Regions from separate parts of the Pediococcus pentosaceus ATCC 25745 genome, predicted to be linked through region 1. Evidence: predicted binding sites of a transcription regulator. Region 1 holds the regulator's gene; each other region holds the start of a gene.

Region 1 (10,346 bases):
AAATGTTTTTCAGCAAATATGGGAGAAAAAGGGTGATTTAAAGCTATTAAAAAAATTAATAAAGAAAAATTTAATTTTTTTTGCAAAAGTGATTGACATAACGGAGTTTTATCCGTATTATATATAAATGTGTTCACGAGAGATTTATGGAGGATTAGCTCAGTTGGGAGAGCATCTGCCTTACAAGCAGGAGGTCACAGGTTCGAGCCCTGTATCCTCCATTGAGAAGCGATTCTCAATGGTCTAATAAAATAGAATTATTTGCGGGCGTGGCGGAACTGGCAGACGCGCAAGATTTAGGTTCTTGTATCGCAAGGTGTGGGGGTTCGAATCCCTTCGCCCGCATATCGATTTTAAGCCGACTTAGCTCAGCTGGCAGAGCATCTGTCTTGTAAACAGGGGGTCGGAGGTTCGAATCCTCTAGTCGGCATTTTGCGGAAGTAGTTCAGTGGTAGAACATCACCTTGCCATGGTGGGGGTCGCGGGTTCGAATCCCGTCTTCCGCTTTGTACCAAATTTAATATTTTGCACCCATAGCGCAACTGGATAGAGTGTCTGACTACGAATCAGAAGGTTGCAGGTTCGACTCCTGCTGGGTGCATCGCTTAAAAAAGTATTAATCGGATATGATTAATGCTTTTTTTGTTTTCTAAATCACCGGTTTAAATTTGTGCTAGAATATAATGGTTGGCGGGAAGTAGCTCAGCTTGGTAGAGCACCACGTTCGGGGCGTGGGGGTCGCAAGTTCAAATCTTGTTTTCCCGATTGAGATAGGTCAAGAATAAACTTATTATTGATGTTTAATTGATGGTAAGTTTTTTTATTTTCTTAAGGTTTTGATAGCTTTAAGGCGGAATAATTAATATTTTTTGCAATTTTCTGTCAGTCTCGTATAATAATAGTCAACATTAGTCAGAGTATAGAAAGGTGGTCGTTATGCAAGGACAGAATATTTCAGATATAATCGAGCGGTATTTAAAGGAAATCTTGGCTAATTCAGAGGAGATTGAAATTCGCCGTTCTGAAATTGCCGATCAATTCGATGTCGTACCATCTCAGATTAATTATGTAATTAAGACTAGATTCACCATTCAAAATGGTTACGTGGTTGAAAGTAAGCGTGGTGGCGGTGGATACATTAGAATTGAAAAAGTTAAACTTCTTGACGATATTGATGTTTTGGATTCTTTAATACGGGTGATTGGAGATTCATTGGATGAACGTGATGCGATTTCAATTCTAGGCAGTTTATATGAAGACTCCGTACTAAGTAAACGAGAAGCGAGCTTATTAGCCTCGACCCTTTCCAAAAGTACTTTAAATATTGGCGATCGTAATTTAGAAGAACAAATTAGAGCAAAAGTGATGATTGGAATTTTGAATCATCTCAGATATGAATAGTAGAGATTAGAGAAAGACAGGTGGAAAATGGAAAATTTATTTACCCCTAGTGCAAGAAATGCCTTGGTTATTGCTCAAGAACAAGCAAAAAGATTTAAACACCCCGCGGTGGGTACTGAACACCTGTTGTTAGCATTGGCAATTGAGACCAATGGTGTAGCGCGAAGCGTCTTAGGACAATTCAATGTTACAGAAGTGGACGTTGCTGAGGAAATTGAGCAATTTACCGGCTATGGTAACTTACGAACAGTAAAAGATGATTATTTACCATATTCACCAAAAGCTAGTGAAATTTTAGTCAACGCTCAAGAGCAGGCTAAGCAATTAAACGCTATTAAAATTGGAACCGAACATTTATTACTTGCTTTAGTACAAAATGATAATATTTTGTCTTCAAGAATTTTATTGGCGTTGGATACAGATATTGCCGAGGTTCGCAAAGTTACTTTACGTAAATTAGGTGTAAATCCAGCTACTCAAAATCGACGTAGTAAGCAACGGGCTACAAGTGCTGAAGGAACCCCAACTTTAGATTCAGTTGCACGAGACTTGACGGCGATGGCTGCTGAAGGAAAAATTGATCCAGTGGTGGGGCGGACAAAAGAAGTTCGTCGCGTAATCCAAATTTTAAGCCGACGGACTAAGAACAATCCAGTATTGATTGGTGAACCAGGAGTTGGGAAGACGGCGATTGCCGAAGGATTAGCTCAAAAGATTATCGATCAAGATGTTCCAACTGATATGCAAAATAAACGATTAATGATGCTAGAGATGGGTTCTTTAGTGGCGGGAACTAAGTACCGTGGTGAATTTGAAGATCGTTTAAAAAAGGTGATTGAAGAAATTCGCAATGATGGTCAAGTGATTGTCTTTATCGATGAGTTACACACGTTAATTGGAGCTGGCGGGGCTGAGGGAGCCATTGACGCTTCTAATATCCTAAAACCAGCTTTAGCTCGTGGCGAGCTACAAACGATTGGTGCAACTACTTTAACAGAATACCAAAAGTATATTGAAGCTGATGCTGCTTTGGAACGACGTTTTGCTAAAGTGGAAGTTGATGAACCTACGGAAGCTGAAGCAGTTCAAATTTTAAGAGGAATTCGTCCTAAGTATGAAGAACATCATCAAGTTAAAATTTCAGATGATGCCATTCAACAAGCAGTTACTTTATCATCACGTTATATTGCAGACCGTTTTCTTCCCGATAAGGCCATCGATTTAATCGATGAAGCGGCTGCTAAAATTCGAATCGATGCCTCTGAGAAGCAAGTGAAAAAAGTTACGGATGAAGATCGATTAGAAAAATTACGAACAGCTAAAGAAGAAGCGATTGATAATCAAGATTTCGAAAAGGCTGCCGACATCCGTAAGAAAGAAATGAAGTTACGCCGTAAGATTGAGCGTGCTGAAAATAACCCAGAAACCAATGAAGCTAAAAAAGATTATAAATTAATTGAAAATGGCGAAGATATTGCGCAAATCGTTTCAGATTGGACTGGTGTACCTTTAACGCAGATGAAACAATCTGAGTCAGATCGCTTGATTAATTTAGAGAAAACTTTGCACGAACGAGTAATTGGTCAAAAAGAAGCCGTTTCGTCAGTAGCTCGAGCTATTCGCCGTGCGCGTTCAGGTTTGAAGAGCCCTAAGCGACCAATTGGTTCTTTTATGTTCCTTGGTCCTACAGGGGTTGGTAAAACAGAACTGGCTAAGTCTTTAGCAGATATTATGTTTGGTTCGGAAGATAATATGATCAGAATTGATATGTCTGAGTATATGGAACGTTACAGCACTAGTCGTCTAGTTGGATCAGCACCAGGTTATGTGGGTTACGACGAGGGTGGACAATTGACTGAACAGGTTCGTCGGAAACCATACTCAGTTGTTTTATTTGATGAAGTAGAAAAAGCTCATCCAGATGTCTTTAATTTGTTACTTCAAGTTTTTGATGATGGTTTTCTAACTGATTCTAAGGGCCGACGAGTTGATTTTAGAAATACTATTATCATTATGACGTCTAACTTGGGAGCTACAGCATTGAGGGATGAAAAATCAGTCGGCTTTGGTGCTCAAAATGCAGCTGAAGATTACCATGCTATGGCAGATAAAGTACGTGAAGTTTTGAAGCAGAGTTTCCGTCCCGAATTCCTCAACCGGATTGACGAAACCATTATTTTCCATTCATTAACGAAACCTGAACTCCATCAAATCGTTAAATTGATGGCTAAAGATGTCATTCAGCGGATGAGTGAGCAGGGAATTAATGCCAAGTTTACTCCTAGTGCAATTGATGTGGTGGCTGAAGCTGGATTTGATCCTGAATATGGGGCACGTCCATTGCGTCGAGCCTTACAAACTAAGGTTGAAGACCAATTAAGTGAATTAATGTTGTCCGGTGAAGCTAAGGTTGGTGACGATATTACGATCGGAGCGCGCAACGGAAAAATTAATTTAAAAGTTAAAAATAAAACATTAATAAAAAATAAATAATTTAACATTGCAAGTTGTTTGACAAAGCATATGGCAAGGAATAAAATGTAATATGTATGTTAAAGCAGGGTTAAATGAGACAGTGCGATCTATTGTCCGCAGTGTTCTAGATAAAAAAGCAAAAATAGTTTCTTATAGAGGACTATTTTTGGTTTTTTTTTGCTAAAAAACAGGTTTCAGTGCAAATTGTAATCAAACTGTAACATTTAACTCGTTTAGAAATTGGAGAGGTGAATAACTTGGCAGGACATTTAGTTAAGTATGGTAAACATCGTACGCGCCGGAGCTATGCACGAATTAAAGAAGTGCTTGATCTACCTAATTTGATCGAGATTCAATCTGATTCGTACCAATGGTTCTTAGACGAAGGTCTCCGTGAAATGTTCAATGACATTATGCCGATTGAAGATTTTGCAGGTAAATTATCACTTGAATTCGTCGATTATCAACTACTAGAACCAAAGTACACGGTTGACGAAGCTCGTGAACATGAAGCAAACTATTCTGCACCATTGCACGTAACTTTACGTTTAACAAACCACGAAACTGGCGAAATTAAATCACAAGACGTATTCTTTGGTGATTTCCCATTAATGACAGAACAAGGTACTTTCATTATTAATGGAGCAGAACGTGTTATTGTTTCACAATTAGTTCGTTCACCTGGTGTCTATTACAACTTAGATACAGATAAAAATAATCGTAAAATTTGGGGAACAACCGTTATTCCTAACCGTGGGGCTTGGTTAGAATATGAAACAGATGCTAAAGAAATTTCTTATGTACGGATTGATCGTACTCGTAAGATTCCAATGACCGAATTAGTTCGTGCCCTTGGATTTGGCTCTGATGAAGAAATCATCGATATTTTTGGTGGTTCTGATAGTTTAGATTTCACTCTTGATAAAGATGTTCATAAGAATCCCGAAGATTCACGGGTTGCTGAATCATTGAAGGATATTTACGAACGTTTGCGTCCTGGTGAACCTAAGACTGCAGATAGTTCAAGAAGTTTGCTAACTGCGCGCTTCTTTGATCCAAAACGTTACGACATGGCTCCAGTAGGTCGTTACAAAGTAAATAAAAAACTTAGCCTTAAGACTCGTCTTTTAGGTCAAACCCTAGCTGAAACATTAGCTGATCCTGATACAGGGGAAGTTATTGCTCAAAAGGGTGAAATGGTCAACAAAGACGTAATGAAGAAATTAGCAGTTTTCCTTGATCGTCCTGACTTCAAGATGGTTACATACCAACCATCTGAAGAAGCAGTCGTTACTGAACCAATGACTATCCAAGTTATCAAAGTTCAAGACCCTAACGACCCAGAACGTACATTGAATATGATTGGTAATGGTAATATCGATGCTAAATTGAAGCACATCACACCTGCTGATATTATTGCTTCAATGAATTACTTCTTCCTTCTTCAAGATGGAATTGGTAGTACAGATGATATTGATCATTTGGGTAACCGTCGAATCCGTTCAGTTGGTGAACTACTTCAAAACCAATTCCGCATTGGTTTATCACGTATGGAACGTGTAGTACGTGAACGTATGTCAATCCAAGATGCTGAAACAGTTACACCACAACAATTGATTAACATTCGTCCAGTAGTTGCTGCAACTAAAGAATTCTTTGGTTCTTCACAATTGTCACAATTCATGGATCAAACTAACCCGCTTGGTGAATTATCACATAAGCGTCGTCTATCAGCACTTGGACCTGGTGGTTTGACTCGTGATCGTGCCGGATATGAAGTTCGAGACGTTCACTATACGCATTATGGTCGTATGTGTCCGATTGAAACTCCCGAAGGTCCTAATATCGGTTTGATTAATAACTTGGCTTCATATGGTAAGATCAACCGTTATGGTTTTATCGAAACACCATATCGTCGTGTTTCATGGGAAGATCATAAAGTTACCGATCGTATTGATTACTTAACTGCTGACGAAGAAGATCAATTTGTTATTGCTCAGGCTAACTCTCCACTTAATGATGATGGTTCATTTGCTGACGACGTAGTTATGGCTCGTCATGAAAGTGATAACATCGAAACTAGCATTGAAAATGTCGATTACATGGACGTTTCTCCTAAGCAAGTAGTTGCTGTTGCTACAGCATGTATTCCTTTCTTGGAAAATGATGATTCTAACCGTGCCTTGATGGGTGCTAATATGCAACGTCAGGCTGTTCCATTGGTTGATCCACATTCTCCATTAATTGGTACTGGTATTGAATATAAAGCTGCGCATGATTCTGGGGTTGCTCTTTTATGTCAACACGCTGGTGTAGTTGAATATGTTGATGCACGTGAAGTACGTGTCCGTCGTGATGATGGCGCACTTGATACTTACAAGCTCATGAAGTTCCGCCGTTCAAATGGTGGTAAGAACTACAACCAACGCCCAATTGTTCGAGTTAATGATAAAGTTGACGCGGATGAAGTACTAGCTGATGGTCCATCAATGGAACAAGGTGAATTAGCCCTTGGACAAAACCCATTGATCGCCTTCATGACATGGCAAGGTTATAACTTCGAAGATGCGATTGCGATTAATGAACGTTTAGTTCGTGATGACGTATATACATCAATTCATATCGAAGAATATGAATCAGAAGCACGTGATACAAAACTTGGACCTGAAGAAATGACTCGTGAAATTCCTAATATTGGTGAAGATGCCCTTCGCAATCTTGATCAAGATGGTATTGTTCGAGTTGGTGCTGAAGTTGAAGATGGTGACATCTTGGTTGGTAAGGTTACTCCTAAGGGGGTCACAGAATTATCTGCTGAAGAACGCTTGCTTCATGCTATTTTCGGTGAAAAAGCTCGTGAAGTTCGTGATACATCACTCCGTGTTCCACATGGTGGCGGCGGAATCGTTCAAGACGTTAAGATTTTCACTCGTGAAAATGGTGACGAATTATCACCTGGTGTAAACATGATGGTTCGTGTTTATATCGCTCAAAAGCGTAAACTCCAAGTTGGTGATAAGATGGCCGGACGTCATGGTAACAAAGGTACTGTTTCAGTGGTTATCCCACAAGAAGATATGCCTTACATGCCTGATGGAACTCCAATTGACATTATGCTTAGCCCAATGGGTGTGCCTTCTCGTATGAATATCGGACAAGTTCTTGAACTTCATTTGGGAATGGCTGCACGTAACTTAGGTATCCACATGACAACTCCTGTTTTTGATGGAGCCCAAGATAAAGATATTTGGGAAGCAGTTGCTGAAGCTGGTATGGATTCTGATGCTAAGTCTGTGCTTTATGATGGACGTACTGGTGAACCATTTGAACAACGTGTGGCTGTTGGTGTCATGCACTATATGAAACTTGCTCACATGGTTGATGATAAGATTCATGCTCGTTCAATTGGACCTTACTCACTTGTTACACAACAACCACTTGGTGGTAAAGCACAATTTGGTGGACAGCGTTTTGGTGAAATGGAAGTTTGGGCTCTTGAAGCTTACGGTGCTGCATATACTCTTCAAGAAATCCTTACTTACAAGTCTGATGACGTCGTTGGTCGAGTTAAGACATACGAAGCGATCGTTAAGGGTGAACCAATTCCACGCCCAGGTGTTCCAGAATCATTCCGAGTTCTTGTTAAAGAATTACAAGCTTTAGGACTTGATATGAAGGTTCTAGGTGGGGATGACCAAGAAGTTGAACTTCGTGATATGGACGAAGAAGATGACGATGTTGTGAATGTCGATGCTCTTAGCAAGTATGCTGAAAAGCAAAATGAAAAAACAAATGCTAGCGCTGAAGAAGCAAAGGCTCCATCAACGGAATCAGCTCCTGTTGAAACTAAAAACAATCAAAACTAATTACTTAAAAGAAAGAGGAGGTCAGTCCGTTGATCGATGTTAATAAATTCGAAAGTATGCAAATCGGTTTAGCTTCTCCTGATAAGATCCGTATGTGGTCATATGGTGAAGTTAAAAAACCTGAAACCATTAACTATCGAACTTTAAAACCAGAAAAAGATGGATTATTCGACGAACGAATCTTTGGACCAACCAAAGATTACGAATGTGCTTGTGGAAAGTACAAACGTATCCGTTATAAGGGAATCGTCTGTGATCGTTGTGGTGTTGAAGTTACAAAATCTAAGGTTCGTCGTGAACGTATGGGTCATATCGAACTTGCTGCACCAGTAACACACATCTGGTACTTCAAGGGAATCCCTAGTCGTATGGGACTAGTTCTTGATATGAGTCCTCGCTCATTGGAAGAAATCATCTATTTTGCTTCATACGTTGTTATCGATGCTGGTGAAACTCCACTAGAAAAGAAACAACTATTAACTGAACGCGAATATCGTAATAAGTTAAGTGAATATGGTGATAAATTTGTAGCTAAAATTGGTGGGGAAGCTATCCAAGCTTTACTTGAAACAGTAGATCTTGAAAAAGAAGCTAACCAATTGAAAGAAGAATTGAAGGAAGCTTCTGGTCAAAAGCGTACCCGTGCGGTTCGTCGTCTAGACATTATTGAAGCCTTCCTTAAATCTGGTAACCACCCAGAATGGATGGTACTCGATGCTATTCCAGTCATTCCACCTGATTTACGTCCGATGGTTCAATTGGATGGTGGTCGTTTTGCTACATCAGATTTGAATGATTTATATCGTCGTGTAATTAACCGTAACAACCGTTTGAAACGATTGTTAGATTTAAATGCACCTGGAATTATTGTTCAAAACGAAAAGCGGATGCTTCAAGAAGCGGTTGACGCTTTGATTGATAATGGTCGTCGTGGTCGTCCTGTTGCTGGACCTGGTAACCGTCCTTTGAAGTCATTGTCACACATGCTTAAAGGTAAGCAAGGACGTTTCCGTCAAAACTTGCTGGGTAAACGTGTTGATTATTCTGGACGTTCAGTTATTGATGTTGGTCCTTCATTGAAGATGAACCAAATGGGTCTTCCAGTTCCAATGGCAATGGAATTATTCAAGCCATTTATTATGAAGGAACTCGTTGGTCGTGGCTTAGCTTCTAACATCAAGAATGCTAAACGTAAAATTGATCGTAAAGATGATGATGTTTATGATGTTCTTGAAGATGTTATCAAAGAACATCCAGTTCTTTTGAACCGTGCCCCTACACTTCATAGACTTGGTATTCAAGCTTTTGAACCCGTTCTAGTAAGTGGTAAGGCCATGCGTTTACATCCATTAGCTTGTGAAGCTTACAATGCCGATTTTGATGGGGACCAAATGGCTATTCATTTACCTTTATCAAATGAAGCTCAAGCTGAAGCCCGCCTTTTGATGTTAGCTGCTCACCATATCCTTGCTCCTAAGGATGGTAAGCCAGTTGTTACTCCATCTCAAGATATGGTTATTGGTAACTATTGGTTAACAATGGAACGAGCTGAAAGTGTCGGTGAAGGCATGATCTTCAACGACCTTGATGAAGTTCGTTTAGCTCTTCAAAATGGTTATGTTTCAATTCATACAAGAATTGGTGTTCGTGCTAATTCAATGCCTGAAAAGCCATTTACTGATGCACAACGTAAACAAATCTTGATTACTACTGTTGGTAAAATGTTATTCAATGACATTCTTCCTAAGGGCTTTGTTTACTTGAATGCTCCAACTAATGAAAACTTGGTTAGTGGTACACCGGATGAATACTTCCTCGAAAGTGGCGAAGACATCCGTGAACAACTAAATCAACGACCATTAATTGCACCATTCAAATCTGGATTCTTGAGTGACGTTATCGCTGAAGTTTACAAGCAATATAAAGTTACTGAAACTTCATTATTACTTGATCGAATGAAAGACTTAGGATTCTATCGCTCAACCCTTTCAGGTTTAACTGTGGGTATTGCAGATATTACTAACTTGCCTGAAAAGCCAGAAATTATTGCTGCAGCTCATAAACAAGTTGCTACTGTTACAAAGCAATTCCGTCGTGGACTTATTACTGATGACGAACGTTATGAACGGGTAATTGGAATTTGGAACGATGCTAAAGATGACATCCAACAAAGACTGATGGAAACATTTGATCCACAAAACCCAATCTTCATGATGTCTGATTCTGGTGCGCGTGGTAATATTTCTAACTTTACTCAGCTTGCTGGTATGCGTGGTTTGATGGCCGCTCCTAATGGTAAAATCATGGAACTTCCAATTCTTTCTAACTTCCGTGAAGGACTTAGTGTTTTGGAAATGTTTATTTCTACTCATGGTGCTCGTAAAGGTATGACCGATACCGCCTTGAAGACCGCTAACTCTGGTTACTTGACTCGTCGTCTTGTTGATGTTGCTCAAGATGTTATCGTTCGTGAAAAAGATTGTGGAACTGATCGTGGATTATTGATTTCAGCAATTGCTGAAGGTAATGAAATGATTGAACCACTTTATGATCGAATCTTAGGTCGTTACACAATGAAATCTGTTTTCAATCCTGAAAATGGTG
Region 2 (10,346 bases), 740 kb from region 1:
CGATGGTGTGATAGTGACTAATATCAGCCTTAGTAAATTTATTGATTGAAACATCGATTTGCTTTGGAAAATGGGTCTTCAACAAACGAATGAGTTCTTCATACGCACTGCCGACACCTTGCCCCTTTACCTTACTAGCTGATGAAAACATGTTGACCTTAATTGGCATACCTTAACCCCTAACATTAAACAAAATTATTCTGATTTTAACCCCGATTCTATTCAGAATCTTCGTCTAACTCTAAATCTGTATGTGTACTAATTGCACTACTATAGTAATCAACAACTTGCTTACCAAAATAATCCGCTGAAATCTCATAGAGTTTCTTTTCACGTGGTGCTGGATCATTATAAGCATCTGGATGTTCAATGTAGTCCTTGATTGCAGCTACTAATTGATCTTCAGTATTAAACACTTTTCCTAAAGAAATATCATCTAGTAGTTCATCTGTATAAGGACCTGACTTAGCAACCACCTTTAAGTTCGATGCTAAAGCCTCAATATATGTAAGACCTTGTGATTCAGTATCTGAAGCTGAAACAAATAAATCAGCTAGTTGATAAAAACCATAGACGTGATCATTGTTGATTTCTCCGGTAAATTGGACACTATCTTCTAAATGTAAGTCATGCACTTGGTTTTCCAGACTGGTGCGCGCTGGCCCATCCCCTACAATTAGCAGTTGTGCATTGGGTACCTCTTTTAAGATGGCTGGAAAACTATCAATCACTTCTTGAATATTCTTCTCGTAGGCTAAACGACTTAGTGAAAGAAGAATAGGACTACTTTCGTCGTAACCCAATTTTTCTCGCCACTGCTTACGCTTGTTTGGTTTTTGATACTGTTCTAGGTTGACCCCCGTTGGGATTACTCGAATCGGAACGTTAATGCCATATCCTTCAATCGTATCTAAAACTCGTTCACTAGGAGCAACAATTCCGTCGATATGATAACAAAAGGCCCGCGTCATCTGTTTAACATGATATGGCTTGAGCAATTTACCATTAGCAACGTAGTGCAAGTAGTCTTCGTACATGGTGTGATATGTATGAATAAGTGGTATTTTCAAAGACTTAGCCACAAACTTTCCCATCCAGCCTAGTGAAAACTCAGTTTGCGTGTGAACAATGTCCAAGTTTAACTCTTTGGCCAGCTGAGCAGCCCGAATAAATCCACTAACTGCAATCCTCCGATCTGTAAAAGATACGAACGGAACACTCGTAAACCTAAAGATGTTCCGTTCGTATACATTGGTATCGACCTTAGGATCTGTAGTAGTGAAGATATACACTTGATGACCTTGCTTTTCAAGCTGGTCTCGTAGTGTTTTTATCGATGTAGCTACTCCGCTTACCTGCGGAAAGTAGGTGTCGGTAAATAATCCAATATTCACAGCAAATCTCCCTTTCCATACTAAATAACTATGTGTTGGTGTTAATTATATTGGTTTAAAATGTGATATGCAAACCTCGCCCGTCAACCTTAGACAAATTGTAATACTAATCGATTGAATTCAGTGGGATCCTCTGCCATCGGAATGTGCCCCACATTTTTCATTACATTAACCGTGATATTAGCATTTAAGGCAGATAGTTCAGCGGTCTTGGTGCTATCAAAGAAGGGGCTTTTTTCCCCCATTATAAACAACACTGGTTTCGTCGCCTGTTCTAAGACAAAGCGCCAATCCTTTTTCGCATGCCCCTTAACCAAAGCTCGGTTCCGAGGTTGAGAAAATGGATAGGCCGAATCAATGGCCTTAGAATTTTTGAAGACAAAATCATCAATGTGTTTATAGGCTGGACGGACAATCGGTTCGTTCATTACTTCATCAAAATTATCCTCCGCTAAATTTTTAAATCCGAGGTGCCACTGTTGGTCATTTAACATCTTAGGTGACTGATCCACAAAGATGGCCTTACTCAAGAAATCCCAGCCTCGAAGGTTAATAATATTCCACAATACTGCTGCTCCCATCGAGTTACCAATTCCGATGGGTTCTTTTAATTGTAAATAATCTACTAATTGTAGAACTTCATCCGCTAAATCTCCGATTTGAAGTTCACCATCTACTCGATCAGATTGACCATGATTTAGATAATCTAATCGAATCACTCGATAGCCTCTTTGCAAAAAGAAGTTCACTTGTCCCGACCAAATTTCAGTATTGCCTCCAAAGCCCGTTAAAAACAGAATAGGTGTACCTTGTCCTTCATCTTCAAAAAAGATTTGGGCTCCCGACTTTAATTTTAATTTCATTGATTTTCCTCCTAGAGAATAAAAAAGAACCGCGACACTAAGGTCAGCGGTTCTAAAATAGTTTGCTTTAGATTAAATGTTGTCAACAGTTTCTTGAACTAACTTGATTACATCTTCGTTAGTTTCAGCTTCTGTAACAGCCTTTTCAGCTAACTTCTTCATATCGTCAGTTGTTAACTTCTTCATCAATGAACGGGTCTTCAAGATTGAAGTTGCACTCATTGAGAATTCGTCTAAACCAAGTCCCATTAAAATTGGAACAGCGATTTGATCGCCGGCCATTTCACCACACATACCAGTCCACTTGCCTTCAGCATGTGAAGCATCAATAGTTTGCTTGATTAAGCGAAGCAATGATGGGTTATATGGTTGATACAAGTATGAAACCTTTTCGTTACCACGATCAGCAGCGAATGAGTATTGAATCAAATCGTTTGTTCCAATACTAAAGAAGTCTACATACCTAGCCAACTTATCAGCAATCATAGCAGCAGCTGGGATTTCCATCATCATACCGACTTGGATTTCACCAACTTCTTGTCCAGCATCGACCATCTTTTGACGTTCGTCATCATAGATAGCACGGGCCTTCTTAAATTCGGCTACTGTAGCAATCATTGGGAACATAATTGCTAGCTTACCGAATGCCGAAGCACGGAGCAAAGCACGAAGTTGTGTACGGAATAAATCTGTACGATCCAAACTAATTCGGATTGCACGATAACCCAAGAATGGGTTCATTTCTTCTGGAAGTGGTAAGTAAGGAAGTTCCTTGTCTCCACCGATATCCATTGTACGAACAACAACTTGCTTGCCGTTCATGCCTTCAACAACCTTCTTATAAGCTTCGAATTGTTCATCTTCTGATGGTAATTCGGAAGCATTCATGTATAAGAATTCAGAACGGAACAAACCAACGGCTTCACCACCATTGTCAAGAACACCTTGTAAATCATCCGGTGTACCGATGTTAGCAGCTAAGTCAAAATGAACGCCGTCTTTTGAAACGGTCTTTTCATTCTTAAGTTTTTCCCATTCAGCTTTTTGAGCCTTAAATTCTTCACCCTTTTGTTGATAAGCTTTGATTTCGTCATCAGTAGGTGCAATAATTGCATCCCCAGTAAGTCCATCAACAATCATCATTTCGCCTTGTTTTATGCTAGTAGTAGCCTTTTCAGAACCAACAACTGCTGGAATTTCAAGGGTACGAGACATGATTGCAGAATGTGATGTACGACCACCAATATCTGTAATAAAGCCTTTAACGTAACGACGATCCAATTGAGCTGTATCACTTGGAGTCAAGTCGTGCGCAACAATAACGACTTCTGAATCAATCAAAGCGGGGTTAGGAAGTTCCACACCCAACAAGTGACTCATCAAACGTTTAGTAACGTCACGAATATCTGCGGCACGTTCTTGCATATAAGCATTATCAGTCATTGCTTCAAACATTGAAATAAAGTTATCCGTAACTTCTTTAGTAGCTTCTTCTGCATTAATTGTGTCGTTTTTAATTTTGTCTTCAATATTACCAATCAATTCTGGATCAGAAAGAATGGTTAAATGAGCTTCAAAAACTTCTGCCTCTTCAGCACCAAGGTTTTCTGCAGCCTTAGCTTTGATGAGTGAAAGTTCTTCTTTAGACTTTTCCAAAGCATCATGAAGGCGTTTGATTTCTGCATCAACGTCAGTAATGTTTTTCTTTTCAAAAGAAAGATCTGGATCCACCATCAAATATGCTTTAGCAATGGCAATCCCATCACTGGCCGCAATACCTTTTAATGTGCCAGCCATTAGTCAGATAGTCCTTCCTTTTTCATTGTATCTTCAAGTGCTGCGATTGCGTCTGCTTCGTCATCACCATCAGCTGAGATAGTAACGTCTGCGCCTTGGCCAACACCAAGTGACATAACACCCATGATTGACTTCAAGTTAACTGATTTGTCTTTGTAAGTTAATTGAATGTCTGAGTTGAATTTGCTAGCTGATTGTACCAACAATGTTGCTGGACGTGCATGAATACCTGTTTCTGCAATTACATGAAAGTCGCGTTTTTCCATAATAAAATATCTCCTTTTGATTACACATATATTTTTGACCCAAATAAGTAGTGAACGTACACTAATTATTTATAAGCCTTTGATAAGAATAATATCAATTTATTAGTTGCAAAGCAAGCCCTTACATAAAACTTAAATAAATCCGTTATTTATCTTTGATACGTTCAAAGTGATAAACAACAATCCCGCCACGGTCTGCTTTTCCAATTACTTGCTTTCTTTCAGGAAATTCCATAAAACGTGGCTGGAAATCTTGGAACTCCTCTGCAGTAATCTTTAGCTCTTTGATTGAACCATCCTTCAAATCATTCAAAAGCTGTAAATAATCTCGCATGTTGTCACCTCACTTCGGTCTATTTATTCTATACCATTAAGTACTTTGTTATCAACAATAATATTACCTAATTATCCATCTTTTTTTCAAATCAAACTACTTGCACTCTGAAATAGAGTGTGTATAATTTAGGTATGGTCAATATTGGTCAAACATCATTTGACTAATTATCGTTTCACATTTTTGAAAGAAGGGAGACAGCAGATGCTTTGTCAAAACTGTCAAAAGAACGAAGCAAGCATTCACCTCTATACGAACGTGAATGGTCAACGTACAGAAGTTAATCTGTGTCAGAATTGCTATCAACTTTTAAAAAATCAACGAAATAATAACATTAATAGAAACGGAGGTGCTCGTATGGCACAAGATCCATTTGGATTTGGAAACTTAGATGACATCTTCCGTGCGATGCAAGGCGGCAATATGGGACAACCCGAAAACCTCTATGGACAACAAGTTCCCCCTACTCAACCAGGTGGTGGAAATGGTTCAGGTGGTAATCCTAACAACCGTGGCAACGGCGGATCACTTTTAAGTCAGTATGGCTTGAACCTAACTGATTTAGCTAAACAAGGTAAGATTGATCCCGTGATTGGTCGTGACAGCGAAATTGAACGGGTCATTGAAATTCTAAACCGTCGTACTAAAAATAACCCAGTTTTAATTGGTGAAGCTGGGGTTGGTAAAACTGCTGTCGTAGAAGGATTGGCTCAGCGGATTGTGGAAGGTTCTGTTCCTCAAAAGCTAGTTAATAAACAAATCGTGCGTTTGGACGTAGTTTCTCTAGTTCAAGGTACTGGAATTCGTGGTCAATTCGAACAACGTATGCAACAACTAATGAAAGAAGTTCAAGCTAACAAAGACATGGTCGTCTTCATCGATGAAATCCATGAAATTGTTGGCGCTGGTAATGCTGAAGGCGGCATGGATGCTGGTAACGTTCTTAAACCAGCCCTTGCCCGAGGCGACTTCCAATTAGTCGGTGCTACAACGCTTAAAGAATTCCGGGACATTGAAAAGGATGCGGCCCTTGCCCGTCGTTTACAACCAGTACAAGTCGATGAACCTAGTGAAGAAGAAGCTATTAAGATTCTAAAAGGAATTCAAAAGAAATACGAAGATTATCATCATGTTCACTACACGGATGATGCAATCGAAGCAGCCGTAAAATTATCAAAACGCTACATTCAAGATCGCTTCCTTCCTGATAAGGCCATCGACCTCCTTGATGAAGCTGGTTCTAAGAAGAATCTAACGATTAACATCGCTGATCCAGAAACCATTCAAAAGAAGATTGATGAAGCGGAAGCTCAAAAGAAAGCTGCCCTTCAATCAGAAGATTACGAAAAAGCAGCTTACTACCGTGATCAAGTTTCTAAGCTTGAAAAGAACAAAGATGGTGCAACAAGTAGCGAAGAACAACCAACGGTCACTGAAGAAGATATGGAAAAGATTATCGAAACTAAGACTGACATTCCAGTTGGTGACTTGCAAAAGCAGGAACAAGAACAACTTCAAAATCTTTCAGAAAACTTGAAAGATCACGTCATTGGACAAAATGAAGCTGTCGATAAGATTTCTCGGGCCATTCGTCGTAACCGGATTGGTTTAAACGGAACTGGTCGTCCGATTGGTTCCTTCCTCTTCGTCGGTCCTACCGGAGTTGGTAAGACTGAGTTAGCTAAGCAACTTGCGCAACAATTGTTTGGTTCTAAGGATTCTATGATTCGCTTTGATATGAGTGAGTACATGGAGCCTCATTCAATATCAAAATTAATCGGTTCGCCTCCAGGGTACGTTGGTTACGAAGAAGCGGGTCAATTAACTGAACAAGTTCGTCGTCATCCATACAGCTTAGTTCTCCTAGATGAAGTGGAAAAAGCTCACCCAGATGTCATGCATATGTTCTTGCAAATCTTGGATGATGGTCGTCTAACTGATTCACAAGGTCGGACAGTAAGCTTCAAAGATACCATCATTATTATGACTTCTAATGCCGGAACTGGTGACGTACAAGCTGATGTTGGTTTTGGAGCAGCTGCTCAAGGTAAGACCCACTCCGTCCTTGACAAACTGGGAAATTACTTCAAGCCTGAATTCTTGAACCGTTTTGACGACATTGTTGAGTTCCAAGCCTTAACTAAGGAAAACTTAATGCAAATTGTCGACTTAATGATTGCAGACGTTAATAGCATGTTGGCAACCCAAGGACTACACGTTGATGTAACCAAACCAGTTGAAGAACGCTTAGTTGATTTAGGCTACAATCCTAAGATGGGTGCTCGCCCATTGCGTCGGGTAATTCAAGAACAAATTGAAGATCGCATCGCGGACTTTTATCTTGACCATCCAGCAGAAAAGCAACTAAACGCTAAGATTAAAGATGATCAAATTGAAATTACTGGTGCTCCTAAAAAAGATTAAATAATAAAAAGAGGTTAGGTAAACCAATTATGGTTTACCTAACCTCTTCTTTTTTTATCCGCGATAACCAATTGCCATACCAATAATTAGAATTACTAGTACGATTGTAGTAATGACCACGTACAAACGGTCGCCTTCTTTAGCAAAGGCATAAATTGAAACAATTACTCGTAGAACGGGTGTCAAAATTAATAAGAAAATTCCAAACATCAAAACCGCATAAGGTTTAAAAGCTAACACCCCATGAAAGATAGGCGTAATCCGAGTCGGTAAAGCCCCCGAATATCCAGAACCATTCTTAAATAACCATAGACCAATTCCTAATAGAATCACTAGCGCTGAAATATATACTCCCACTTGAAGGACACGCCCAATGACTAATTCCACGTGTTGCATCTCTTGTTTTTTAGCATTCATTAGATGTTCACCCCAAATCCTTTAAGAATCATTTGCAATCCCATATATAAAAGAACGGGAATAAAAATCATTCGAATCCAACGGGGTTGTAGATGTTGCATAATTCGACTTCCCAATTGAGCTCCAAATAAAATTCCAATCGCTAATGGTCCTGCGATATCAGCATGAATGGAACCGTTAAAGAAATAGACCATGGCACTGGCAGCAGCGGTGACTCCCATCATCAAATTACTGGTAGCACTAGAAGGCTTAAGTGGCATCTTCATAATGTTATCCATTGCCATAACTTTGAAAGCTCCACTACCAATTCCTAATAATCCACTGGCTAATCCGGCCCCAAACATTACGGCTGAACCACCGGGAACATTTTCTACTTGGTAATCAACATTTTTCTTAAGAGCTTTATCATAGTAGCTACCATTTAAGTTGAGTTGATTTGCTAAACGATCATTTTTAGTACTACCTTCTTCACCACCGCCGCGACGCAACTTGCGGTACATATTCCAAGAAGAAAATACCAAGAATGAACCAAAAAGCACAAAAAGGACGGTCGAGTTAAATATTCCGGTCATAATTGCCCCAACAATCGCCCCGACGGTCGTCGCAATTTCTAAAAACATCGCTACTCGTAAATTAAGCATCTCATCTTTTAAATACGCAATGGTTGCCCCCGAACTCGTTGCAATCACCGCGATGATACTAGCCCCAATCGCATACTTAATATCTAATCCCATTGCCACCGTTAAAACTGGAGTAATAATCATTCCTCCCCCAATTCCCAGGATGGCTCCAAAAATTCCGGCCATTAGTCCCACTAATAGTAGAATTATCAAATGACTTGCCATAAAATCGCTTCCTCTCTTAATAAAAAAACTGAGAAGCACCCCTAAAGGTCTCTTCTCAGTCTTTAAGTTACTTACTACTTTCAGATGATGAACTAGAGCTACTACTTGAATCACTGCTTGAAGACTTCGAAGCTGAGCTATCTGAAGAACTACTGCTTGAACTAGATGATTTATCAGCATTGCTTTCTAGTTCAGGAGCATCCGTTTCATAATCATCCAACGTTGATTTGCCGTGGTTTTGTTCAATCAAACTCGTCTTAGAACTTTGAGCTTTATTTAGTTGTTCGAGCGCCGACTTCATATTGTAACTGTAGTCTGACTTATTAACCTTCTTAAACCAATCCAACTTGGCAAAGCGCAAGAGATCACCATTAATAATCTTATCTGAATATTCGAGTTCTTTATTAACGTAATCTTGGATCTTTTTCACTTCTTGTTTTTGAGCAGGTGTTTCGTCTGTGACTTGTTCACCAGTGGCCGTCAAGTAGAGGTCGCCCCCGTACTTGGTATACTTCTTCGAAACAAAGTCCCCATTTCGGAACGCCACAATCTGGTTGTATTGTTTTGAATTAATATCATGTCCAAATTGGTAAGCGCCTGGCGTCTTGATGCCGAGTAAATTCAATAAGGTTGGCATCACATCAATTTCACCACTGTAGTTGTGGTTAACACCACCCTTTAGACCAGGTGAATGAATCATGAAAGGAACCTTTTGGAACATGGCAAGATCATAGTTGGTTACACCCTTCAAACCTAAGATCTTGGCAATGGCCGGCTTATGGTTGTTAGAAATCCCATAATGGTCACCATACATCATGATGGTGCTCTTATTGTACAAACCAGTTTTCTTCAAGTAATTTAGTAATTCCCCAATTGATTGATCTAAGTAATGCGCAGTTTGCACATACGGATCAACGGTTGAATCACCGGTATCCCATTTGTCGATAGAAACGTTCTTCTTTTCGATTCCGTATGGATAGTGGTTCGAGACCGTAATCAATTTAGCATAGAACGGTTGTGGTAATTGTTCCAAGTACTTAGCCGATTGTTGTAAGAAGAGCTTATCCTTCATCCCGTATCCACTAACGTAGCCCTTCTTCAATGTGTAATATTGCTTACTGAAGAAGTACTGGTAACCAAATGACTTATAAGCGTTGTCTCGGTTCCAGAAACTAGCTACATCCCCATGGAAAGCGGCCGTCGAATACCCATTTTGTTGCATTAAAGCGGGCATCGATTGGAAAGTATTGGTGGTCCCGTCAGTTACCATCGCCGAACCTTCTGCCAAACCAAATAAGGAATTTTCCAGCATCATTTCGGCATCCGCCGTCTTACCTTGACCAACTTGATTGAAGAAGTTGTCGTAGGCTAAAGTATTTTTATCCTTGTAGAACTTATTAATGTTCGGCGTAATTTCTTCGCCTTTCCATTTTTTGTTAATTACAAATTGTTGAAGACTTTCCAAATGGATGATAATGACATTTTTGCCCTTAGCCACCCCTTTGTATTCAACATTAGCAGGAACATTATTTTCTTTGATGAACTTCTTAATCGGATCTAATTGTGAACCCTTAGCTTCCTTTTTCTTATTGCTGTTTTCAAATGACTTAACCCCATCATACAAAGTGAAACTTTGTAGTCCTAGGTACTTAACAATGTAGTTATTATCAAAGGTCCGCGTCAATAATCCTGAACGGTTGGAATAAGCTAAAGCCAAGTTAGCTGCTAAAACCCCAATCGATAGGACCGTCACCGCAAAGGAGTTCATTAACTTGAACTTGCTTTGGTCTATCTTAACGAATCCAAACGCTAAAATAGCAATAACGAAAATTACATCAATAAAAACTAGGAAATCAGTAGTTCGTAGAATTCCCATCAGACTCTTTCCTAAATTATCGGAGGCTGACCCAGAACCCTTAATTAAATTAAAGGTAATGAAATCTGAAAACTCGCGATAATAAAGGATGTTGGCAAATAGCCAAGTCGATAAGATGGTATCCATAATA
Region 3 (10,346 bases), 890 kb from region 1:
TGCACCAGCTGAAAATGTAGCTATTTTTGAAAAACGTGAATGGGACAGTAGCGAAAGCTATGTTCAATATATCGTTGGTGATGGTGGAAAAGTTTATGCAGTTGGACAAGAAGGATACGTCGCTTGGGGCGCAGGCGAATGGGCTAATGAAAATGCTCCTGTTCAAGTTGAGTTAGCACAAACATATTCTGATAGCCAATTTAAAAAAGATTATCAAACTTACGTTAACCTACTAAGGGATTCTGCTAAGAAATGGAATATTCCAACCAGTCTAGATAGTAATGAATATCGTGGTATTAAATCTCATGTATGGATTACTAATCATGTTTGGGGAAACCATGTAGACCCTTATGGATATCTTTCGACCCATGGTATTTCACAAACTCAATTTGCCCATGATCTTCAATATGGATTTGGTAGCAGTAGTGATTCAAGTAATAATACATCTAATGATAGCAACAAAAATAATGCTAACAACAGTAATAAAAATGATTCAAATAGTAATAAAAATAATTCAAGCAAGATAAATGTTGGCGATAAAGTAACCATCAAGACAAGTGCTAAGCATTGGGCAACTGGACAAACAATCTATAGTGCCGTTAAGGGCAAGACTTACAAGGTTATCCAAGTTAACGGTAGTCGCTTACTGCTTGAAAAAGTTTTAAGTTGGATTAATACTTCAGATGTTACTACTGCTAGTTCTTCAAATCATTCAAATTCAAACAAAAATAATGGTAACAAGAATGATAGCAACAAAAATAACAGCGACAAAAATAATAGTACTGCCAACATTAAAGTAGGTTCCAAAGTAACTATCAAGTCGAGTGCTAAACATTGGGCAACTGGGCAAACAATCTACAATGCCGTTAAGGGTAAGACTTATAAAGTTATCCAAGTTAATGGAAACCGTTTATTGTTAGATAAGGTTATCAGTTGGATTAACAAGGGTGACGTTACGGTGCCAGGGTCTTCATCATCAAATCAATCCAGTTCTAACAAAGGTAACAGTAGTAATAGTAATAAAAATAACAGCAGCAATAAGATTGGTGTAGGTTCCAAAGTAACCATCAATAAGAATGCTAAGCATTGGGCAACGGGTCAATCTATTTACAATCCAGTTAAGGGCAAGACTTACAAAGTTATCCAGGTTAACGGTAGTAAATTGCTTTTAGACAAAGTTATTAGTTGGATTAATAAGGCGGATGTAACATTAGCTGGCTCAAAATCCAATTCAGGTTCATCAAACAAGAATAACGCGGCTTCCATGCATAATGTGAATGTTCATTTAACTAACAAACATTGGACAACTGCACAAACTAATTTTGTAAATGGTATTGCAGCAGATATTGTTAACGTATGTAATAGTAATAAGCTCTATGCTTCCGTAGCTATGGCTCAAGCAGTTTTGGAAAGCGGGTATGGAACTTCATCACTTGCTCAAGAAGCGCACAATTTATTTGGGATTAAGGCTGATAGCACTTGGAAAGGTGCTACCTATACTAAGAGTACTAAAGAGGTTATCAATGGTCGCACAGTTACCATCAATGCCTCATTTAGAAAATATGCTTCTATCAAGGATTCGATTGCAGATTACGCTAAGAAACTTGAATCACGTGCACAATACGCTAATGCATTTGCACCAAAATCAGCTAACTATGTGGCTTCTATTAAAGCTATCAAGGCTGGTGGTTACGCAACTTCAACCACTTATGTTGGTAGTATAATTAACTGCATCAATAGTAATGGTTTCTTTAAATTAGACGGATTAAGCAAAGCCCTTCATCTTTAAGATTTAATTAGGTTAAAATAGGAGACTGGAACATACAATCTGTGTTACAGTCTTTTTATTATATGGGGAAAGGATGAATGGAAGATGAAATATTCAGAGTTTCAATTTGTACAACTTTGGGATGGAAGATTGGGGACTATTACTAAAGTTTTGCCAAGTGGTTATCTTATTGAAGATAATTATTGGGATTGGTTAGCAAGTAAAAATGAGGAAGATCCTGAAAAATACATCTATCCGCATGCTGACATTGAAAAGAATTTCTCAGCCCTCGAAGAGGAAATTGAAGGCGAAGCACAAATTGCCGAAGAAATTTTCGAATTTCGTTACAAAATGATGAAAAGTGCACTAGGAAAATAAAAAAAGACATCGGAATTTTTCCGATGTCTTTTTTATGCCACTAATTATTTTAAGTTAGCATTTTTTTCCATGATACCATCAATCAAACCGTATTCAACGGCGTCTTGAGCTGATAGATAGTTATCACGTTCAGTATCAATATTAATCTTTTCAAGAGGTTGTCCAGAATTTTCAGCTAAAATCGTATTCAATTCTTTACGAGTCTTCAAGATTTGTTCTGCAGCAATCTCAATTTCAGTTTGTTGACCTTGAGCTCCACCAGAAGGTTGATGAATCATAACTTCTGAATGAGGTAGAGCAAAACGTTTACCCTTTGTACCAGATGAAGCAAGCACACTGGCCATTGAAGCAGCCATTCCCATTACGATTGTTTGAACATCAGATTTAATGAAGTTCATGGTATCGTAAATAGCTAAACCGGCGGTAACAACTCCACCAGGAGAGTTGATGTATAGGTAAATATCCTTTTCTGAGTCTTGTGCATCAAGGAAGAGTAGTTGAGAGATGATTGAGTTTGCTAAATCATCGTCAATAGGACCTGATAGCATGATGATTCGATCTTTTAATAGTCGTGAGTAAATATCATAAGCACGTTCACCACGTGATGATTGTTCAATAACTGTTGGGACCAAGTTCATAACTTAGTAACCTCCTTTATTATCGTAAAAAATTTCCTGTTAAATAACTAACATGGCTATAGTTTATATCATTGGTCAAAAAAGGTCAAATATTTTTACTCTTTAAAATAAAAAACAACCTAGCCGGAGAAAATTTTCGACCAGATTGCATATAGCGTCTAATGTACCAGGAGACAATGGTTGTAGCTATTGAATAAATAGTAGTATATAATGCAGTTGTAAGCGAATTTATGCATAAATTCGCTAAGTAATGCGCCATGAGGGAGTCGAACCCTCAGCTTGAGAACCGGAATCTCACGTGCTATCCATTACACTAACGGCGCCTAACAATTTGATTTTACAGTAGGACAGAAGAAAAAACAAGATAATTGCGGAGAATTACTATGGCAATAAAACAAGGATTTAGTCAAAATCAAACTCAACAACAAAAGCAAATCCAACGTTTAGCAATGACGCAGACCCTACAACAGTCGATTCAGATGTTGCAATATAACGTTGAAGAGCTTCAAGATTTTCTCAAACAAAAAGAAATGGATAATCCACTTATTACGGTTGAAATGGCTGCTGAAAAGCCAACCAGTAAGATTTCAGGTGATTCCGATCGACACGAGGCATTTATGAACCAAATTGCTAGCGATACGGAACAATCATTGTTCGACTACTTATTAGATCAGGTTCATTTAACCATGCGAGATACGCCATTAAGACGCCTAGTATTGTTGCTTTTAGACTATGTTGACGATAATGGGTATTTAGGAATATCCAATGAAGCAGTGATTGAAAAGACCGGTGCAGATGAAATTGCCGTGATCGATGCGGTAACTTTACTCCAACAGTTGGACCCGCCTGGCGTGGGGGCTCGCTCGCTCCAAGAGTGTCTAATGCTTCAAACTGAAAATGATACATTTTCTCCAGAACAAGCTTATTTGATTTTGGAAGAATCTTTTGAAGATTTAGTCAATCGTCAATGGGATAAAATCGCTAAAAAATATGATATTCAATTGAGTGATGTCCAAGCGGTTTTTGATTATGTCAGAACATTAACCCCTAACCCCGGAGCAGGATTTGGAAAACAAGAGCATAGTTATATTATTCCAGATTTAATCTTTAGCATTGAAAATGGTGAACCTCAATTACTACAGTCTAAGGCTTCACGTCCTAAAGTCAGCTTCTCACAACATTATTTTGAACAACTTCAAAACGTTGATGAAGAGGTCAAAGCTTATGTCACGGAGAAGAAGAAAGAATACGACTGGATTTCGAAGAGTTTAAGTCAACGGGAAGATACCATTCTCAGAGTTGGAAAGATTATCTTTGAAAAGCAAAGTGAATTCTTTATGAATCAAAGTAAAGAGCTAAAACCGTTGCTTCTAAGAGATGTCGCGAATAAATTACATTTACATGAATCAACAATATCTCGTGCTGTTAACGGTAAATATATTGCAACCCCATTTGGTACGTTTGAACTGAAATCGTTCTTTAGTAATGCTGTTAATCGTGAAAGTGATGTTTCAGCAGATGCAGCAAAAGAAAAGATTAAAAAAATTATCGATGAAGAGGATAAAAGAAAACCTATTTCTGATTCGAAAATTGAGAAAAATTTAAAAGAAAGTGGGATTGCGATTTCGCGGAGAACCGTCGCCAAATACCGCGAAGCCATTGGGATTCCATCTTCTTCAAAACGCAAGCGATTTGATTAATTTAAAAAGCCCCAAATAAGTTGAGTTTAAATTTGCAAAAAAGATGGGGGCTTGTTATAATTTAATTCGTAAGTGAGGTATACAACAAAAGTTAATTCTTGAGTTTGTGTGCCATTTATTTTTAATTTGTTGGGTCGTTTTGTGGCACTGCTGGACAAAACAAGTCCCACAACAGGAGATAACATGGATGATAATGAGATGGATTTATTAGAATCTGTTGTTCCAGGTTTGATTGGTGAATTTCTACAGAGATTTGATATCTTAAAATCAATCGATCTGCTTGCTCCGGTTGGGAGAAGAGTTTTATCGGAACATCTACATCTCAGCGAACGCGTGCTAAGATCACAAACTGATGTGTTAAAAACACAAGGATTGTTGACGAGTTCGCAGGCTGGAATGATGCTTTCTGATGAGGGCCGGCGCGTTATGAATGGTCTCGAACCTGTAGCTAACCGATTCTTAGGCTTAACTAGCCAAGAAAAGCTATTGGCGGAACGTTTGGACATCGAAAGATGTTTTATCGTTCGGGGAGATCGTGCTGACGGAGATGCGGTCACAAAACAACTCGGAACAATTTTAAATGATGCACTTGCAAAATTGTTGCCAGAGGGTAATAATACTATAGTGGTAATGGGCGGTTCAACCATGGCATCGGTTGCCATGCAGTTGTCGCCAGAGCTTTCGAACAATCGAAAGCTAACCTTTGTACCGGGTCGTGGTGGAATTGGTGAATCAGTTGATAAACAAGCTAATTCAGTTGCGGCTTTGATGGCTAAGCGTACTAGAGGTGAAGCCAAGTCATTATACATCCCGGAACAATTGAGTGAGAGCACTTACCACCCCCTTTTAAATGAACCGACTGTAAAACCTGTGTTGGATTTAATTAGTCACGCAGGAGTTGCTATCCATGGTATTGGTAAAGCTGGCGATATGGCCAGACGTCGAGGAGTTAACGAAGAAATCCTAAGTTACCTTCGAAAAGCCAAGGCTGTGGGGGAAGCGTTTGGATCTTTCTATAATCGAGAAGGACGCATCCTATATCAAGTTCATCGAATTGGGTTACAGCTGAATGATGTTCAGCATTTCAATCATGTATTCGCCGTGGCTAGTGGTCATGACAAGGCTCAGGCTATTGAGTCGTACATGAAAATCGCACCGCATCAGACAATTTTAATTACTGATGAAGGTGCAGCAAACGCGATTTTAAAAAAGTAAAGCCATTGTGACTTAACTTTTTAAAATAAATTATTTTTTTAGATTCCTAAAGGAGGAAATCTTACTTATGACTGTAAAGATTGGTATTAATGGTTTTGGCCGTATTGGTCGTTTAGCATTCCGTCGTATCCACGAATTGGGTGCAAAATCAAATGACATCGAAGTTGTTGCTATCAACGATTTGACAAGTCCTGCTTTATTAGCACACTTGCTTAAATATGATTCAACACATGGAACTTTTGCTGGTGAAGTTAGTGCAACTGATAACTCAATTATCGTTGACGGCAAAGAATACCGTGTATACGCTGAACCAAAGGCTCAAGATATTCCTTGGGTTAAGGAAGACGGTGTTGACTTCGTACTTGAATGTACAGGTTTCTACACATCAAAAGAAAAATCACAAGCTCATTTAGATGCTGGTGCAAAACGTGTATTGGTTTCAGCACCTGCTGGCTCAGATCTTAAGACTGTTGTTTACAACGTAAACGATGATGTTTTAACTGCTGACGACCGTATCGTTTCAGCTGGTTCATGTACAACTAACTGTCTTGCACCAATGGCTTACTTCTTAAACGAAGAATTCGGCGTACAAATTGGTACAATGACAACAGTTCATGCTTACACAAGTACACAAATGCTTCTTGACGGACCTGTTCGTGGTGGAAACTTCCGTGCTGCACGCGCTGCTGCTGCAAACACAATTCCTCACTCAACTGGTGCTGCTAAGGCTATCGGTCTTGTTATCCCAGAATTGAACGGTAAGTTACAAGGACATGCACAACGTGTTAGCGTTGTTGACGGTTCATTGACAGAACTTGTTTCAATCCTTGACAAGGACGTTACAGTTGAAGAAGTTAATGCTGCTATTAAGAAGCATACAGAAGGTAACGAATCATTCGGTTGGAACGAAGACGAAGTTGTATCAAGTGACATCATTGGCACAACATACGGCTCAATCTTTGACCCAACACAAACAGAAGTTACTAAAGCTGGCGACAAGCAATTAGTTAAGACTGTTGCTTGGTACGACAACGAATACGGCTTCACTTGCCAAATGGTACGTACTTTATTGAAATTTGCTACTCTTTAAGATTAATTCTTAAAAATTGTAGATTTCAAACCGTCTAATCGGTCTAGGGACGGAGGGAGGTCACTTCCTCCGTCCCTTTTTTTAGAAAAAATAATTTATTAATGATTTAGGAGGAAATTCTCTTGGCTAAATTAACTGTTTCAGATTTAGATGTTAAGAACAAGAAAGTTTTGATGCGCGTTGACTTTAACGTGCCAGTTAAAAATGGTGTGATTGGTGATGACAACCGTGTCGTTGCTGCTCTTCCAACAATTAAATACATTATCGAAAACGGTGGAAAGGCAATTCTTTTCTCTCACTTAGGTCGTATCAAGACTGAAGAAGACAAAAAAGAATTGACTCTTCGTCCAGTTGCTCAACGCCTTTCAGATCTTCTTGGCAAACCAGTTACATTTGTTCCTGTAACACGCGGTGCACAACTTGAAGATGCTGTTAATGGCATGAACGACGGCGATGTATTATTGTTCGAAAACACACGTTTTGAAGACTTAGATGGCAAGAAGGAAAGTAAAAACGATCCTGAACTTGGCAAATACTGGGCATCACTTGGCGACATGTTCGTAAACGATGCTTTCGGTACAGCTCACCGTGCCCACGCTTCAAACGTTGGTGTTGCTGAAGCAATGAAGGCTGACGGCAAGCAAGTTGCTGCTGGTTTCCTTATGGAAAAAGAAATCAAGTTCTTGGGTGAAGCTGTTGACGAACCTAAGCATCCATTTGTTGCTATTTTAGGTGGCGCAAAGGTTTCTGACAAGATTGGTGTAATTGATCACTTACTTAATAAAGCTGACAAAGTTATTATTGGTGGTGGTATGACATACACATTCTACGCTGCTAAAGGCATGAGCATTGGTAACTCACTTGTTGAAGCTGACAAGATTGATGTTGCTAAAGAAATCCTTGCTAAGGGTGGCGACAAGATTGTTCTTCCTTCAGACAGTATCGTTGCTGAAAAATTTGATAACGATGTTCCTAACAAAGTTGTCGAAGGCGATATTCCTGATGGTTACATGGCTCTTGATATTGGACCTAAGTCAGTTGCAGAATTTAAGGATGTCCTTAAAGATGCTAAGACTGTTGTATGGAACGGACCAATGGGTGTATTCGAAATGAGCAACTATGCTAACGGTACACTTGAAGTTGGTAAGTTCTTAGGTACATTATCAGACGCTACAACAATTGTTGGTGGTGGTGACTCAACTGCTGCTGTTAAGCAATTAGGCGTTGGCGACCAATTGACACATATCTCAACTGGTGGTGGAGCTTCACTTGAATACCTTGAAGGTAAAGAACTTCCTGGTATCGCTGCTATTTCAAACAAATAATTAAAGTTGTAGAAATCGAAGAATCAGTTGATTCTTCTTTTCTGCTACATAACCTGTAATTCGGAAAGGATGTTTTATTTTGCGTACTCCAATTATTGCTGGAAACTGGAAAATGAACAAAAACCCCCAAGAAACTCAAGAATTCTTGGATGCTATCAAAGGTAAGTTACCTGATGCTTCTGTAGTAGAATCAGTTATTGCTGCTCCTGCTATCGATTTAAGCACTTTAGTAGCTTTCTCAAAAGATGAACAACTAAAGACTGCTGCTGAAAACAGCTACTTCGAAGACGAAGGTGCTTTCACTGGCGAAACAAGTCCTAAGGCTTTAAACGAAATGGGCGTTAACTATGTTGTTATCGGTCATTCAGAACGTCGACAATACTTCGGTGAAACTGACGAAGATATTAACAAGAAGGCTAAGGCAATCTTCAACAACAACATGACACCAATCATTTGCTGTGGAGAAACTCTTGAACAACGTGAAGCTGGCGAAACTAATGAATGGGTTGCTGGTCAAATCACAAACGCTCTTAAAGATTTAACTGCAGAACAAGTTGCTGCATCAGTGATCGCTTACGAACCAATCTGGGCTATCGGTACTGGTAAGACAGCTTCAAGTGATCAAGCTCAAGAAGTTTGTCACGTAATTCGTGAAACAGTTGCTAAGCTTTACGATCAAACTGTTGCTGACAAAGTACGTATTCAATACGGTGGTAGTGTAAAACCTGCTAACATTGCTGAATTAATGGGCAAAGAAGATATTGATGGTGGACTTGTTGGTGGAGCATCACTTGATCCAGAATCATTCCTAGAATTAGTTAACTACAAGGGTTAATATAATTAAGGAAATATAATATAATAATAGTTGAACTGCGTTAAGCAGATTTAAAAATGTGAGGAGATATTTAAAATGTCACTTATTACTGATATTTACGCACGCGAAGTCCTAGACTCACGTGGTAACCCAACTGTTGAAGTTGAGGTTTATACTGAAGATGGTGGTTTCGGTCGCGGAATCGTTCCTTCTGGTGCTTCAACTGGTGAACACGAAGCTGTTGAACTTCGTGATGGCGACAAGAACCGTTTCTCAGGAAAAGGTGTAGAAAAGGCTGTTGCTAACGTTAATGGTCCTATTTCTAAAGAAATCGTTGGTTTTGAAGTTACAGACCAAATCGCTATCGATAAGGCAATGATTAAATTAGACGGTACCCCTAACAAGGGTAAGCTTGGTGCTAACGCTATCTTAGGTGTATCACTTGCTGTTGCTCGTGCAGCTGCAGATGAACTACAAGTTCCTCTATACAACTACATTGGCGGTTCAAACGCTCATGTTCTTCCAACACCAATGATGAATGTTATCAATGGTGGAGCTCACTCAGAAAACAAAGTGGACTTCCAAGAATTCATGATCATGCCTGTTGGTGCTCCTTCTGTTAAAGAAGCTATCCGTATGGGTTCAGAAACTTTCCATGCTTTGAAGAGTCTTTTGTCAGCTGATGGCAAAGCTACTTCAGTTGGTGATGAAGGTGGATTTGCTCCTGACTTTGCTAACAATGAAGAACCTCTTCAATACCTAATCAAGGCTATTGAAAAGGCTGGTTACAAACCAGGTAAGGACGTTGCTATTGCAGTTGACGTTGCTGCTTCAGAACTTTGGAACGACGAAGACAAGAAGTACAAGCTTCGCTGGTCAACTGGTGAAGAATTCACTACTGAAGAATTCGTTAAGTACCTTGAAGGCTTAGTAAACAAATACCCAATCATTTCTATCGAAGATCCTATCGATGAAAACAACTGGGACGACTGGGCAAGCATCACTAAAGAACTTGGCAAGAAAGTTCAACTTGTTGGTGACGACTTCTTCGTTACAAACACAGAATACCTTGCTAAAGGTATCAAGATGGGTGCTGCTAACGCAATCCTTATCAAGGTTAACCAAATCGGTACTCTTACAGAAACAATGGAATCTATCGAAATGGCTAAAGAAGCTGGTTACACAGCTATCGTTTCTCACCGTTCAGGTGAAACAGAAGACACAACAATCGCTGACTTAGTTGTTGCTACAAATGCAGGTCAAATTAAGACTGGTTCAATGAGTCGTACAGACCGTATTGCTAAGTACAACCAATTAATGCGTATTGAAGACCAACTTGAAGGCGTTGCAGAATACAAGGGTATTAACTCATTCTACAACCTAAGTGCTGACGCTCGTGAAGAAATCAGCAACAAGTA

Evidence for each region. The regulator CtsR, encoded in region 1, represses protease genes until heat stress. The targets are predictions, from matches to a motif close to TTGGTCAAAAAAGGTCAAANA.
Region 2: a site for CtsR is predicted at 4,789-4,809, ahead of PEPE_RS02965 (ATP-dependent Clp protease ATP-binding subunit). Genes of this name have one in related genera too.
Region 3: a site for CtsR is predicted at 2,856-2,876, ahead of clpP (ATP-dependent Clp endopeptidase proteolytic subunit ClpP). Genes of this name have one in related genera too.

What each region holds. Positions count from the first base shown of each region.
Region 1 covers NC_008525.1:1,399,686-1,410,031, reverse strand. The annotation lists tRNA gene PEPE_RS06955 (tRNA-Val) at 149-221, shown strand; tRNA gene PEPE_RS06950 (tRNA-Leu) at 264-345, shown strand; tRNA gene PEPE_RS06945 (tRNA-Thr) at 358-430, shown strand; tRNA gene PEPE_RS06940 (tRNA-Gly) at 435-506, shown strand; tRNA gene PEPE_RS06935 (tRNA-Arg) at 528-601, shown strand; tRNA gene PEPE_RS06930 (tRNA-Pro) at 692-765, shown strand; gene PEPE_RS06925 (CtsR family transcriptional regulator) at 937-1,401, shown strand; gene PEPE_RS06920 (ATP-dependent Clp protease ATP-binding subunit) at 1,429-3,894, shown strand; gene rpoB (DNA-directed RNA polymerase subunit beta) at 4,134-7,742, shown strand; gene rpoC (DNA-directed RNA polymerase subunit beta') at 7,772-10,346, shown strand, end outside.
Region 2 covers NC_008525.1:658,948-669,293, reverse strand. The annotation lists gene PEPE_RS02995 (glycosyltransferase family 4 protein) at 1-169, opposite strand, end outside; gene PEPE_RS02990 (glycosyltransferase family 4 protein) at 219-1,394, opposite strand; gene PEPE_RS02985 (alpha/beta fold hydrolase) at 1,484-2,257, opposite strand; gene ptsP (phosphoenolpyruvate--protein phosphotransferase) at 2,330-4,054, opposite strand; gene PEPE_RS02975 (phosphocarrier protein HPr) at 4,054-4,320, opposite strand; gene PEPE_RS02970 (hypothetical protein) at 4,466-4,654, opposite strand; gene PEPE_RS02965 (ATP-dependent Clp protease ATP-binding subunit) at 4,859-7,078, shown strand; gene PEPE_RS02960 (DUF1634 domain-containing protein) at 7,133-7,495, opposite strand; gene PEPE_RS02955 (sulfite exporter TauE/SafE family protein) at 7,495-8,340, opposite strand; gene PEPE_RS02950 (LTA synthase family protein) at 8,408-10,346, opposite strand, start outside.
Region 3 covers NC_008525.1:506,431-516,776, forward strand. The annotation lists gene PEPE_RS02235 (glucosaminidase domain-containing protein) at 1-1,789, shown strand, start outside; gene PEPE_RS02240 (hypothetical protein) at 1,874-2,146, shown strand; gene clpP (ATP-dependent Clp endopeptidase proteolytic subunit ClpP) at 2,191-2,784, opposite strand; tRNA gene PEPE_RS02250 (tRNA-Arg) at 3,036-3,107, opposite strand; gene rpoN (RNA polymerase factor sigma-54) at 3,168-4,484, shown strand; gene PEPE_RS02260 (sugar-binding transcriptional regulator) at 4,668-5,699, shown strand; gene gap (type I glyceraldehyde-3-phosphate dehydrogenase) at 5,767-6,789, shown strand; gene PEPE_RS02270 (phosphoglycerate kinase) at 6,912-8,114, shown strand; gene tpiA (triose-phosphate isomerase) at 8,194-8,949, shown strand; gene eno (phosphopyruvate hydratase) at 9,025-10,346, shown strand, end outside.